Regions from separate parts of the Rahnella sp. RcJ3 genome, predicted to be linked through region 2. Evidence: predicted binding sites of a transcription regulator. Region 2 holds the regulator's gene; each other region holds the start of a gene.
What was found. Region 2 encodes PurR, which represses purine synthesis genes. Its sites were predicted from a motif close to CANGCAAACGTTTGCNTG; they were not measured.
Positions count from the first base shown of each region.

Region 1 (4,904 bases), on a different contig from region 2:
TGCGGTTTCTTTTGACGGAGCAGTTATGGCTTTTCGTATTGCGCTAAGTGGTTTTCTGGCTTTTGTCGTCGCGATGGGTATCGGGCGTTTTGCCTTTACGCCGCAGGTTCCTTTAATGATAGCTGAACATCAGTTCAGCCTGACCGGCGCGGGGCTGGTCGCCGCGTTCAACTATCTCGGTTATCTGTGTGGTGCGTTTGATGGCATGCGTGCCAGCAAACATCTTGAACGCCGTTTGTGGCTGGGCGTGTGGGGCGGCGTGATCCTGACATTGCTGTCGGCGGTAATTTCCGGCGAAGTGCTGCACAGTATTGTGCGCTTCCTGATCGGCTGGACCAGCGGCTGGGCGATGGTCATGGTATCAGCGTGGTGTAACGAACGGCTGGCGCATTATGGCCGTCCGGCAATGAGTGCCGCGGTGTTTGCCGGGCCGGGCGCGGGGATTTTCCTCAGCGGCATGCTAGCGGTGGGTATTCACAGTTTGCAGCTCACCTCAGCGCAGGCCTGGTGTGTTTACGGCGTGCTGGCGCTGATTTTCGTGGCAATTATCACGCCGAATCTGCCGCGCAAAGGCGACCTGCACCGTTCGCACATGGCGACTGAGCCGCTGGTGATGACGCCTGCGCTGAAACGTCTGGTGTGGAGTTACAGTCTGGCGGGCTTTGGCTATATCCTGCCCGCGACGTTTTTATCTCAGATGGCGAGTGCACGTTTTCCTGACAGTCTGTTCGCGCAGTTTGTCTGGCCGGTGTTTGGCGGCGCTGCGGTTATCGGCATCATCATCGGTATTCTTACCCGCCATTGTCTGACTACGCATACCCGCCTGGCGCTGACACTATGGATTCAGGGGCTGGGGATTTTGTGCGCGGAAGTGGTGCCGGGCGTCAGTGGTCTGGTGCTTGGCGCGCTACTGACCGGCGGCGGTTTCCTCAGCGTGGTGCAATTGGCCTTACAATACAGCCGCGAGCTTGCACCCAATCACAGCCGTTATATGGCCGGATTGCTGACGACCGGTTACGCTGTTGGCCAGTTATTCGGACCGGTTCTGTCGGCGATTTCTACCGCGCTGACCCATCGTCTGGAGCCTGCGCTGTATGTCGCGCTGGCCGGTTTCATTATTGCGGGTGCGCTGGTCTTCCGGCATAAACGATAAGTTGCAGCTATTTCATCCATCATGAAGCACATTCACTGGATTCTGAACCGGCTCTCCACTACAGTAAGCCACCTCATTTTAGCGTGATCTGCGTCAAAGTGATTACATCTGCCGGAGAAGAAAGAATGCCAATCCTGAGTAAAGAAGCCATTTTGGTTCACGAGGCCCTGTTAGCCCGTGGTCTGGAAACCCCTCTGCGTGAAGCTTTGCCGATCGACAATGAAACGCGCAAGCAGCGGATCCAGGAACATATGACCGGCATCATGCAGCTTCTCAATCTGGATCTTTCCGATGACAGTCTGGCGGAAACGCCGCACCGCATCGCCAAGATGTATGTGGATGAAATCTTCTCCGGACTTGATTACGCCAACTTCCCGAAAATCACCGTCATCGAAAATAAGATGAAAGTGGATGAAATGGTCACCGTGCGCGATATCACCCTGACCAGCACCTGCGAACACCATTTCGTGACCATCGACGGCAAAGCGACTGTGGCGTATATCCCGAAAGACACCGTAATCGGCCTGTCGAAAATCAACCGCATCGTGCAGTTCTTCTCACAGCGCCCGCAGGTTCAGGAGCGTCTGACCCAGCAGATACTGGTTGCCCTGCAAACCCTGCTCGGCACCACCAATGTCGCGGTTTCCATTGATGCGGTGCATTACTGCGTGAAAGCGCGCGGTGTGCGTGACGCGACCAGCGCAACAACGACGACTTCGCTCGGTGGTCTTTTCAAATCCAGCCAGAATACGCGACAAGAATTTTTAAGAACCGTCCGCCATCCGTCGTAACTAAAGCCGCAGCGGTGTTCGCTGCGTTCGGAGACCCGAATCACTGACATCAGTCAGCTCATCGGGCTCTTCTCGCTGGCTGCCATGCTGCAACTTCATTTACTTGGATGGTAGCCACCCTGATTTTCTTCCCTTATTCTTAAATATCTCAATAATCTTCAAAAGGAATGTCAGGGTGCGCTCACGTATTGCCACGCTCGACTTTGCCCGTGGTCTCGCCATTTTTGGCATTCTTCTGCTCAATATCAGCGCCTTCGGTTTACCGAAAGCCGCTTACCTGAATCCGGCATTTGCCGGAACGCCTTCAGCTTCTGATACCTGGACCTGGGCGGTGCTCGACGCGCTGGCGCAAGGCAAATTCCTGATGATGTTCGCCATGCTGTTTGGCGGCGGTCTGTTTTTATTGCTGCCGCGCGGCAAACACTGGATCCAGGCCCGGCTGTCGATTTTATTACTGTGCGGTTTTCTTCATGCCACCCTGATGTGGGACGGTGATATTTTGCTGTCATACGGGCTGATTGGTCTGGTGTGCTGGAGGATGGTGCGGGAAGGGCGCAGCAGTCAGTCGCTGATTTCAACGGGCATCATTTTGTATCTGATCGGTGTGGCCGTGCTGGCGATGCTGGGATTTATTACCTCGCCAAAGCCCGGTAGTTTCTGGCTTCCGGAACCGGCGGAAATTCAGTATGAACAATACTGGCGGCTGAAAGGGGGTTGGGAAGCTATCCGCAACCGGCTCGATTTACTGTCATCCAGTTTGCTGGCGATTGGCGCGCAATACGGCTGGGAACTGGCGGGCGCCATGCTGATTGGCTCCGGCCTGATGCGCAGCGGATGGCTCAAAGGTGCGTTTCGCGTCTCGCATTACCGCAAGGTCGCAGCCGTACTGTTACCGCTTTCATTGCTGATTCAGATCCCGGCGATTTATCTGCAATACCGTACCGGCTGGGACTACCGCTGGAGCGGTTTTCTGTTGCAGGTGCCGCGTGAAATTGGCTCGCTGATGCAGGCGGTGAGCTATCTGGCGCTGTGCTACGGCTTCTGGCCGCTGATTTCCCGCTGGCGCATAACGCACTGGATTTCGCAGACTGGCCGCATGGCACTGACCAATTACCTGTTACAGACGCTCATCTGCATCACCTTCTTCAATGTTTTCGGCTTCTATCAGCACTTTGACCGCCTGCAACTGGTCGCACTGGTGCCGCTGGTCTGGGTGTGCAATGTGCTGGTGACATTGCTGTGGCTGCGTCATTTCCGCCAGGGGCCGGTGGAGTGGCTCTGGCGTCAACTGACGGCGAAAGCAGCGGGTGAAGAACTAAAAGCTGCCTGAACCTGACGTTGATATATCATCCTAAATGATGGATTTGGGATGAAGGTTGCATATTTGTATGTAAACGTTTTCTTTCCTGTGACGAGATTCACGCAGGCGTTTTCGCAAAATGTTTAGGATAGCGGTCGTGCCTCTCCGATGACCACTACACTAAAAAAGGAAACGCCATGCGCACTTCACCTCGCTTCTCTTTGTCTGGTTTCTTTACCTCCTGGGTCAAAAATTTCCGTATTCCTCCGTACCATTCCCTGACTGATCACGGAGCGACGCATGGTCACAATTCGTGATGTCGCCCGGCTGGCGGGGGTTTCTGTCGCCACCGTGTCACGTGTTCTGAACAATCCGTCTATTGCCAGCAAAGAAGCGCGCGAGCAGGTGTTACAGGCCGTCGCCACGCTGGGATACCGGCCCAATGCCAATGCGCAGGCACTGGCGACGCAAAGCAGCGATACCATCGGCGTGGTGGTGATGGATGTTTCAGACCCGTTCTTTGGCGCGCTGGTGAAAGCCGTTGATACCGTCGCGCAGCAGCATCAGAAATACGTCCTGATAGGCAACAGCTATCATATTGCTGAAAAAGAAAGGTACGCCATTGAAGTCCTGATTCGTCAGCGCTGTAACGCACTCATTGTGCATTCCAAGGCGCTGGGGGATGACGAGCTTTCGCGATTTATGGATCAGGTGTCGGGCATGGTGCTGATTAACCGTGTCATTCCGGGCTACGAGCACCGCTGTGTCTGGCTTAACAACGTCAGTGGCGCGGAAATGGCAACCCGCCTGTTGCTGTCCCAGGGGCACCAGCGCATTGGTTACATCGGTTCAAGTCATGGTATCGAAGACGATTTGCAGCGCTACCAGGGCTATTCGCAGGCAATGACGCAGGCACATCAGAGCGGAGATGCGCCACCTGCTGCATGGCGGGCGCAAAGTTCGCCGGATCTGCAGGGCGGGGAAGCGGCGATGGTGGAACTGCTCGGGCGTAATCTGCACCTCAGCGCGGTGTTCGCCTACAACGATTCGATGGCTGCGGGGGCGATGGCCGTGTTGAAAGAAAACGGAATTAACATTCCCGATGACTTTTCGCTGATCGGTTTTGATGACATTCCGATTGCCCGCTATACCAGCCCGAAAATGACCACCGTGCGTTATCCGATCGTTTCCATGGCGACGCTTGCCACTGAACTGGCTTTAAAAGGTGCGGCAGAACAGTTAGCTACGGGCGTTTCGCATTGCTTCATGCCTACGCTGGTCAGACGCCACTCGGTAGCTCCCTGGCAAAATGTGGCACCCGTCACTTATTGATCAAATAACGCGATGTAACCGTTTTCAATCTGTGAGAACTTTCACAGTTTATTAACATCGGGCGCATTATGATTCATTCGTTTTCAATATGATTCAATTTGGGTCCGGTTTACCGGACTTGTTTCACAGCGAGTCAGGACGTTATAAGTCAAGGATGGCAGGCACCCACAATCGTGACGTGGAGCTGTACTGCTCCCGCAGGGATTTCCGGTGCCAAATTCTGTAACACCCTACATAACCGGAGATACAAATGAATAAGAAGGTCTTCACCCTGGCGACTCTGGCTGCAAGCATGATGTTTGGTTTTGCCGCACATGCTGCTGATACT
Region 1 covers NZ_QSNX01000003.1:284,017-288,920, reverse strand. Annotated here, with positions in the region: gene DXU84_RS06100 (YbfB/YjiJ family MFS transporter) at 26-1,153, shown strand; gene folE (GTP cyclohydrolase I FolE) at 1,279-1,944, shown strand; gene yeiB (DUF418 domain-containing protein YeiB) at 2,120-3,274, shown strand; gene galS (HTH-type transcriptional regulator GalS) at 3,545-4,576, shown strand; gene mglB (galactose/glucose ABC transporter substrate-binding protein MglB) at 4,827-4,904, shown strand, end outside.
Region 1: a site for PurR is predicted at 3,364-3,381, ahead of galS (HTH-type transcriptional regulator GalS). Genes of this name have one in related genera too.

Region 2 (4,904 bases):
CGACCGCAAACAGTGTCAGACCAAGAAGCAATACCGGTTTACGGCCGATCCTGTCTGACAACGGCCCCCATAACAACTGACCGAGAGCAAATCCGCCGAGAAAAATGCTCAGACTTGCGCTGATCATCCCGGGGCTGGTCATCAGACTGGTTTGCATGGCGCTGAACGCAGGCAGATACATATCAGTGGCTAAAAAGCCCAGCATGCTCAGTCCCGCGAGATAGAGCATAAATCCAAAGGAGGGTTTCATTATCGTCTCATTAATTTATTTATTGCAGATGATGTGATGCAGATTACATACCGGAGGCGGAGTTTAACGCTTTGATAACAGGCTTGTGAAACGCTAATATTTGCACTCTGCTATCAAAAATATTGAAGGCTGAATTATGTGGTCAGAATACGCCCTTGAAGTGGTAGATGCCGTGGCAAGAACAGGTAGTTTTAGTGCGGCAGCGCAAGATTTGCACCGCGTACCTTCTGCTATCAGCTATACCGTCCGTCAGCTTGAGCAGTGGCTGGCCGTGCCGTTGTTTGAACGTCGCCATCGTGACGTGGTACTGACGCCTGCGGGAAAGGTTTTTGTCGATGAAGCGCGGATTCTGACAAAAAAAATGATAGCCACGCGCCGGCAGTGTCAGCAGGTGGCGAACGGCTGGCGCGGCGAATTACGTGTGGCGGTTGACCGGATTGTAAAACCCGCACGGACACGGCGTCTGGTGCTCGATTTCTACCGCCATTTTGCGGACACCGAACTCATTATTCACTCAGAAGTGTTTAATGGTGTCTGGGATGCGCTGGTTGACGGGCGGGCAGACGTGGCGATCGGTGCTACACGCGCGATACCGGTTGGCGGGGGCTTCAGTTTTCGTGACATGGGATTTATGGACTGGCATTGCGTCGTCAGCCCGCAACATCCGCTGGCTCAGTTATCCGGCGCGCTGAATGATGATGAGTTGCGGCCTTATCCTGCACTCTGTCTGGAAGACACCTCCCGGACATTGCCTAAGCGGGATACATGGACGCTTGATAACCAGCGGCGGCTGGTCGTGCCAGACTGGACCTGTGCGCTGGAATGCCTGACCGAAGGCTTATGCGTGGGTATGATGCCGGTTCATCGCGTCACGCCGTGGATAGAACAGAAAAAGTTGCAGGTGCTGACGCTGGAAAATACGTTTCCCGACAGCCCGTGTTGCCTGACGTGGGATCAAAGCAATCCGTCACCCTCGCTGGCCTGGTTGCTGGAATATATGGGCGATACAGAAACCATGAATCAGGAATGGCTGCGTGATTAGAAAAAAACGCCTGCATCTGCAGGCGTTCGATATCTGTTAACGGCGGTAATCGCGGTACGGACCATCGGCTACGGAACGGCGTTCGACCAGTTTCGGATGCACCTCAATGGTCTGAGACTCTTCACGCTTACTGACAATTCTGTCCAGCAACATGGTAAAGGCCATTTCACCCAGACGTTCTTTCGGCTGATGCACGGTTGTCAGCGCGGGGGAGAAGTAACGGGCGTTACGCACATTGTCGTAACCGATCACGGAAATATCCTGAGGAACGCGCAGGCCCAGTTCGTCTGCGGCACAGATTGCGCCCATTGCCATCACATCGCCGCCACAAAATACGGCAGTCGGGCGGTGCTTCTGCATCAGAATTTTATGCATCGCCTGATAGCCCGATTCCGGCTCGAAATCGCCCTGAACCACCCATTCGTCACGCAGCGGAATATTGGCTTCAGTCAGTGCTTTCACAAAACCCTGGAAGCGGCCACCGCCGGTATTACGTGCCAGTTGGCCCGGGATCACCCCAATATCACGATGACCGCGTTCAATCAGATAACGCCCGGCCATGTAACCCCCTTCGAAAGCATTATCAATAATGCTGTCGGTGAAGTTCTTACGCGCTTCGCCCCAGTCCATGACCACCATTGGGATCGAACGGTGCTCCTCGAGCATATTGAGCAACTCATCAGGATATTCCGCGCACATCACCAGCAAGCCATCGACGCGTTTTTGCGCCAGCATTTGCAGGTAGGCTTGTTGTTTTTCCAGATTATTATGCGAGTTACACAAAATCAGCGTATAGCCTTTGGAGAAGCAGCTGTTTTCTACGGCTTCAATCACTTCGGCAAAATAGGGCGCTTCGCTGGAGGTGGCAAGCAGACCGATCGTTTTGGTGTTATTGACCTTCAGACTGCGGGCTACAGCACTCGGCGAGTAATGTAACTCTTTGATTGCAAGGAGAACCGCTTCTTTGGTTTCTTCGGCGACGAAACGTGTTTTATTGATGACGTGCGACACGGTTGTAGTGGAAACGCCAGCGCGCTTTGCGACATCTTTAATCGTTGCCATGTAAACAATGACTCCTGAACTCACGTGTTTCAGCACGTTAGCATTATGTTAATCGTTTGCTTGCGTGGATCTCACTGCTGGCTTCTAAAAGGGCAGTGAAATCGTTGGGTGGATTCTTCAGAATGAGGCGTGAAATGCTCTCGGGTGAAATCAACCGGCACACAGGCGTGTTAACCGACAATTTTCTCTTATAATGCAGGAAAGTGGAAGTAAAATTCTCAGGGATACATTGTCATTCAGCACAAGATTTTAAATGTTAATTATGCGAAAATGCGTTGGCACACAATTAGTGTGGCTTAAAAAATGCCACAATTTGATCCGAAAGGGGGGTTTGATGGACAGCAACCTGAAATTATCGTTGATCACCACGGTATGCGCTTTGCTTATGATTATCGCTTTCAGCTTCACTGCGGTGATGAACTGATTCAGTAAGTGAACCGCTATAAAAAAGGGCGATTCCTGTTACAGGAATCGCCCTTTTCAATTTTACGCAGTGGCCGTTACCGCCGATACTCTTCCCTGCAGAAACTCTTCGTTAAATGCTATTCAATGGCTGATTAGCGAAACTTCAGACTTAACGAATTGTTTATTATCGGATCGTTTTCGGCGTCATTACCCGGCGTGCACCCACATAATGATCTTGCCAGTAATCGTCGCCGAGAGAGGTGATTTTAATGTCTTCGCCCGTTCTTGGAGACTGAATAAACTTGCCGTTCCCCACGTAAACACCAACATGGTCTGCAGCGCCGCGGTTATTGATTCTGAAGAACACCAGATCACCGCTTTCAAGTTCGCCGCGTTTGACCGGAGCCGCATCGCGCAGGTGATACATTTCATTCGCTGTGCGTGGCATTTTAATACGGATCAAATCTTTGTAGGCGTAATAGACTAAGCCGCTGCAATCAAAACCGGTATTCGGCGAGGTTCCGCCCCAGCGATATGGTTTTCCTACCTGATGCATCAGTTTGGTCATCGCCGTTTGCTGGGCATGCTGATAGCGTTTTTTATGCGTTGCACTTAGCGTAATCGGTTTGCTGTCTTCTTCGGGCTTTTTACCTTTACGGTGCCGGCCATACGCTTCTTTTTTACTGACCCTTTCCGTGCTGTTTTTCGCGAGTGAACGGGTTTTGGCGTGTTTCTCTGTTTTGCTTTCGGCCCGCGTGGTCTTCAGTGTCTTTTCTTTTTTACTTTCGGCCCGGGTCGTTTTGACACTTTTCTCCGTCGTGGTCTTTCGTTTAGCCAGTTCGGTACTTTTAACTTTCTTCTTCGAATTCTTGTCCTGAATTTTTTGTTCTGTCACTGGCGCGATTTTAGTTTTTTTACTGGTTTTCGCGGCCACCGTTTTTCGCTTTCGCCGTTCTTCAGGTGCAGCCTGATTAACATGGCTTTTACGCTGATCGGCAGAAACACGTGTCTGCGGCGATGCATGTGCCATATTCAGAAATAGCTGGGTAAAGAGCAGCACAAAAAGCGTGAACAGTAAGCGCATAGCTTCGTTACCATGAGTGGTAGGTTAAACATCAGGGATGTCAGAGTATTGCCTAAAAGAACCTGACAAAAAAGCACGAATTGACTCGATTCTAGATCATATTGTGAGAAAAAGTTAATGGCTTTTTTTATGTCGAAATAACCGCCATTTTTAGTCAAAAAAATAACCACTTTTCATGGTGTTAATATTTGAGTTAAAGAATGGAATTTTGCAAATCTGGCGTTATCGGTGAACGCCAAAAATGTTATTCTCAATGAATGTTTAAAGATGTGAGCCTGAGCGCACACATTAAAGATTGTTAAACAAAATGCCAGTATTGAGAAAGACCCCACAAAAAATGGCGTTTTTATCTGATGGCTGCCATCGTTACAATAGAAGGTATTGTGATTGCGCACCGTCTCTTTATGCTGCGCGTGAAGAGTAATGATCGTGACAGCCTGTACCGGCTTGAGGAAGCAAGAAATGACCACTCCAACAATTGAAAAAATTCAGAAGCAAGTTTCTGAAAACCCGATTCTGCTGTACATGAAAGGTTCGCCAAAACTGCCAAGCTGCGGTTTCTCCGCTCAGGCTGTTCAGGCGCTTTCAGCCTGTGGCGAGCGTTTCGCTTACGTGGATATCCTGCAGAACCCGGACATCCGTGCTGAGATGCCAAAATTTGCTAACTGGCCAACGTTCCCGCAACTGTGGGTTGACGGTGAACTGGTTGGCGGCTGCGACATCGTGGTTGAGATGTTCCAGCGCGGTGAACTGCAGCAGTTGATCAAAGAAACCGCTGAGAAATACAAATCTTCTGAAGAGAGTAATACGACAGAAGACTAACGGTTTTTCGGCCGGAAAGTAAAAAGAGCGACATGATGTCGCTCTTTTTTTGTCTTCAGTTCGGTGCAAAAGTTGTTATTGCTGATTTTCTTCCGATGCTGTTTCGTCTTCGACTTCTTCGTCTGAAAGCGCCAGAGGCCAGCCTCCTAAGCGTTTCCAGCGGTTGACCAGCTCGCAGAACAACTCGGCTGTGCGCTCGGTGTCATACAACGCAGAATGTGCCTGGCTGCTGTCAAAGA
Region 2 covers NZ_QSNX01000012.1:144,400-149,303, forward strand. Annotated here, with positions in the region: gene punC (purine nucleoside transporter PunC) at 1-250, opposite strand, end outside; gene punR (DNA-binding transcriptional activator PunR) at 387-1,292, shown strand; gene purR (HTH-type transcriptional repressor PurR) at 1,329-2,354, opposite strand; gene DXU84_RS25330 (YnhF family membrane protein) at 2,689-2,778, shown strand; gene DXU84_RS16890 (C40 family peptidase) at 2,944-3,843, opposite strand; gene DXU84_RS25335 (hypothetical protein) at 4,197-4,325, shown strand; gene DXU84_RS16895 (Grx4 family monothiol glutaredoxin) at 4,306-4,665, shown strand; gene rnt (ribonuclease T) at 4,741-4,904, opposite strand, start outside.

Region 3 (4,904 bases), on a different contig from region 2:
CGTAATACGCCGCATGGGCGCCCTGCAACAGCGTCACACATAACAGGAAACGCCAGACTGGTTTTTCGCCAAGCAACGCTTTCCACGAAATACCCGGCGCACCGCTGGTACGCGGCTCTCCCACCGGCTTCACGCTCGGGCGCAGCAACATACCGAGCAACATCGCGGCCACGCCTGCGGTCAGTGTGTACAAAATCGCCTTATGACCGTAGACCTCAACCAGCTTGCCGGTCACCGCCGATCCAATCACGAAGGCAATGGAGCCCCAGACACGCACCTTGCCGTAATCCATATTGATCTGGCGTTGCAACGTGCCTGCCAGCGCATCGGTCAGCGGCACCAGCGGACCGAAAAACAGACTGAAACCGGCAATGTTGATCATCAGCCACGCCCAGCCGTTGCCAAACCAGAACCCGACGGCAAACGCCAGCGTAAGCAGCGCCAGAATACGCAAACCGGTGATGAGGTAAGACGGGTCTTTGATGGACGGAGAAATGATTAACGTGCCAAGAAAACGGGCGACCAGACCCGCACCCAGCAACAAGCCGATGCTTTCGGAGGAGATCCCCTCACCTTTAAGCCACAGGCCCCAGAAAGGAAGAAAAATACCGTAACTGAAAAAATAGGTGAAATAACTGAGTGCAAGCCAGCGCGTGGAACGCAATTCCATAAATCCTCCGGTGTGAGGCCAATACTTTGACAAAGCTCACAATCGCTAGCAATCCGCAGACGCTTTCATACTCCCGTAATGTCTGCCAGCTCACAAATTCTGATACATGCCCATAAAAAAACCCGCCGTAGCGGGTTTTAGCAGCTTAACGGCTTCGCAAATATTACGCGTAAACCGGGAAGCGTGCACAGATGTCGAGAACTTTCTGTTTAACGCGTTCGATCGTTGCTTCGTCGTTCACGTTGTCCAGCACGTCACAGATCCAGCCAGCCAGTTCGCGCACTTCAGCTTCTTTGAAACCACGACGGGTCACAGCCGGGGTACCGATACGCACACCAGAGGTCACAAACGGGCTCTTCGGATCGTTAGGTACGCTGTTTTTGTTCACAGTGATGTTAGCGCGACCCAGAGCGGCATCGGCTTCTTTACCGGTCAGATTCTTATCGACCAGATCCATCAGGAACAGGTGGTTGTGCGTACCGCCGGAAACCACTTTGTAGCCGCGTTCCAGAACTACAGCCACCATTGCCTGTGCGTTTTTAGCCACCTGCTGTTGGTAAGCTTTGAACTCAGGTTCCATCGCTTCTTTCAGTGCTACCGCTTTACCGGCAATCACGTGCATCAGCGGGCCGCCCTGACCACCCGGGAAGACAGCAGAGTTCAGTTTTTTGTAGAACTCTTCGTCGCCGCCTTTCGCCAGAATCAGACCGCCGCGTGGGCCAGCCAGCGTTTTGTGCGTGGTGGTGGTCACGATGTGTGCGTGTGGAACCGGGTTCGGGTAAACGCCCGCAGCAATCAGACCGGCAACGTGTGCCATGTCAACGAAGAAGTAAGCGCCAACGCTGTCGGCGATTTCACGCATTTTTGCCCAGTCAACGATACCGGAGAATGCAGAGAAGCCGCCGATGATCATTTTTGGTTTGTGCAGTTCGGCCTGACGTTTCACGTCTTCGTAATCGATGTCGCCGCTTTCGTCGATACCATAAGGCACCACGTTATACAGTTTACCGGAAAGGTTAACCGGTGAACCGTGCGTCAGGTGACCGCCATGGCCAAGGTTCATCCCCAGAATGGTGTCGCCCGGTTGCAGCAGTGCGGTATACACCGCGAAGTTTGCCTGTGAGCCGGAGTGCGGCTGAACGTTGGCAAAATCTGCACCGAACAATTCTTTTGCACGGTCGATAGCCAGTTGTTCAACGATGTCGACGTACTCACAGCCACCGTAATAACGTTTGCCCGGGTAGCCTTCTGCATATTTGTTGGTCAGTTGCGAACCCTGAGCCTGCATGACACGCGGGCTGGTATAGTTTTCTGACGCAATCAGCTCGATATGTTCTTCCTGACGAACAACTTCTTTTTCCATTGCTGCCCACAGCTCAGCATCATAATCGGCAATGTTCATTTCACGCTTTAACATCCGCATCTCCTGACTCAACAAACTAAAAATAAACGCCCCTTCCGGGTTCTGCGCCACAGTGTAAATGTTTAAGCGGCCTTCGGATAGGGTCAGTTTGAGGTTTTTAGGCAAACGATTGGCTCCAGATACAGCAAGGCTTTGATCTGCGAACATCTGTCCATAATCAAGGGATAAATATTCACCTGAACATGTACAAATTTCAGCTTTGTGACTCAGCCCCTGTCGGGAAAAGCCCTTACCCCTTTAGGGGGTGTTTACAGAAATAGTGGGTTTATATAAGATGCATTTAAAATACATGTTTAAATAAAATCATCACAGACAAGGTGTTCACCATGCTTGATTCAGCCACTATCGCCACCGTTAAATCCACTATTCCTTTGCTCGCTGCGACCGGTCCGAAACTGACCGCACACTTTTATGACCGTATGTTTGCGCATAATCCCGAACTGAAAGACATCTTCAATATGAGCAACCAGCGCAACGGCGATCAGCGTCAGGCGCTGTTTGATGCCATCTGCGCTTATGCCGCTAATATTGAAAATCTGGCGGCGCTGCTGCCTGCAGTGGAACGCATCGCGCAAAAACACACCAGCTTCACCATCCAGCCTGAACAATACAATATTGTCGGCGCTCACCTGCTGGCAACGCTGGATGAAATGTTCAGTCCGGGTCAGGAAGTGCTGGATGCATGGGGCAAAGCCTATGGCGTGCTGGCGAATGTGTTTATTAACCGTGAAACCGAGATTTATCAGGACAGCGCAGAAAAAACGGGTGGCTGGCGCGGCACGCGTGAATTCCGCATCGCCGAAAAACAACCGCAGAGTGAGCTGATTACCTCTTTCCTGCTGGAACCTGTCGACGGTAAACCGGTGGCCGACTTCCAGCCGGGGCAATATCTGGCGGTATATATCCGCGATGCCTCACTGGAAAATCAGGAAATCCGCCAGTATTCCCTGACCCAGGCACCGAACGGCAAAACCTACCGCATCGCGGTAAAACGCGAAGGGCAAGGTGCCGTATCCAACTTCCTGCATAATTTTGCGCAGCCGGGCGACATCATTCATCTTGCTGCCCCGCACGGTGATTTCTTTATGGATATCAGCGATACCACGCCGGTGGCGCTGATTTCTGCAGGTGTTGGTCAGACGCCGATGTTGGGTATGCTCAATACGCTGGCAGAACGCGGACATCATGCGCCGGTACAATGGCTGCACGCGGCTGAAAACGGTGCCGTGCACGCATTTGCCGGTGAAGTGACAAGCGCGCAGAAAAACCTGCCGCAACTGGAAAGCCATGTCTGGTATAACCGGCCACAGGCGAATGATTTACCCGGTGAAGATTTTCAGTATGAAGGGCTGATGGATCTGAGCAAAGTCAGCGCACAGCTGAGCGATCCGGCGATGCATTTCTACCTGTGCGGTCCGGTCGGCTTTATGCAGTTTGCAGCGAAACAACTGCTGGCGATGAACATCAGCGAAGCCAACATTCATTACGAATGTTTCGGTCCGCACAAAGTCCTTTAATCCCTGCACGAAAAGAAAAGGCTGACACAGAATGTCAGCCTTTTTTATTGCTGTTCAGTACAGATTAATGACGACGTCGGCGACGTACAAAGAACAGCGCAATCAGCAGGATAACCACAAGTCCCGCAATGCCCATGCCCCAGTGCGCCAGTTCAAGCAACGGCGAAGGTTTGCCACCTGCACGCAATTCTTTCACGCGGTCAGATGTCACTTTCGCCTGATCGTTACCAAACTGCCGCAACAACTGATTGCTCAGCGTAGCGACCTGCGTATCCGACAGTAAATGCTCAAACGCTGGCATCGCGACATCTTTGCTTTCCGGCCCGCGCTGCACGCCATGCAGAATCGCCATCACCAGGTTGTCGCTGTTCAGGTGCCCGAGCGCTGTATTATTGATCAGCGACGGCAGGCCACCGTCCTTGCTGCCACGGCCGTCGGGCTGATGGCAACTGCCACAATAGCCATCATAAACCTGCCAGCCACTCATTTTATCGGCATCAGCCGGACGCGGAACACCACGCAAAGTATCGGCATAATTTGCCGGTGATCCGAACTGGTCTGCGACTCTCGCCTGCCCTTGCTGACTGACCGGCGTGGTCTGTTTCAGCCAGACGGCAATTGCCTGCAAATCGCTGTCACTCAGATGGCTGAGGCTATGGTCGATCGCTTCCGCCATCGGCCCTGCCGCCTGCGCTTTACCCGGCGCGTGACCGGTTTTCAGGTAACCGGCGATCTCACCGGTGCTCCAGTTGCCAATCCCGCTGACCGCATCCGACGTAATGTTCGGCGCGAACCAGGTGCCCAGACTGCTGCCGCCCAGCGCTTTATCGCCCTGCTCGGCCATCAGCGCATTACGCGGCGTATGGCAGGTGCTGCAGTGCGCCAGTGCCTCGCCGAGATACGCGCCACGGTTGACCTGATCGCTTTTCGACGGATCGGCTTTAAACGCGCCTTTTTCGAGGAACAGTAAATTCCAGCCTGCCATCGACAAACGCACGTTGAACGGGAACGGCAGCGCCGTCGGCGTTGACGGCACATCCACCGGCTCCACGCCCTGCATAAAGTAGGCGTACAGCGCTTTCATGTCGTCATCGCTGATTTTGGCATACGAGGTGTACGGCATCGCCGGATACAGATTCGCACCATCACCGCGCACGCCATCACGCACCGCGTGTTCAAATTGCTCCAGCGTGTAATTGCCGATACCGTCTTTTTTAGACGGTGTAATGTTGCTCGAGTAAATAGTGCCCAATGGCGTTGCCAGTCCGAGGCCACCGGCGAACGGTTTGCCGCC
Region 3 covers NZ_QSNX01000002.1:131,974-136,877, reverse strand. Annotated here, with positions in the region: gene DXU84_RS03260 (3-phenylpropionate MFS transporter) at 1-670, opposite strand, end outside; gene glyA (serine hydroxymethyltransferase) at 834-2,087, opposite strand; gene hmpA (NO-inducible flavohemoprotein) at 2,420-3,610, shown strand; gene DXU84_RS03245 (cytochrome c) at 3,675-4,904, opposite strand, start outside.
Region 3: a site for PurR is predicted at 2,192-2,209, ahead of glyA (serine hydroxymethyltransferase). Genes of this name have one in related genera too.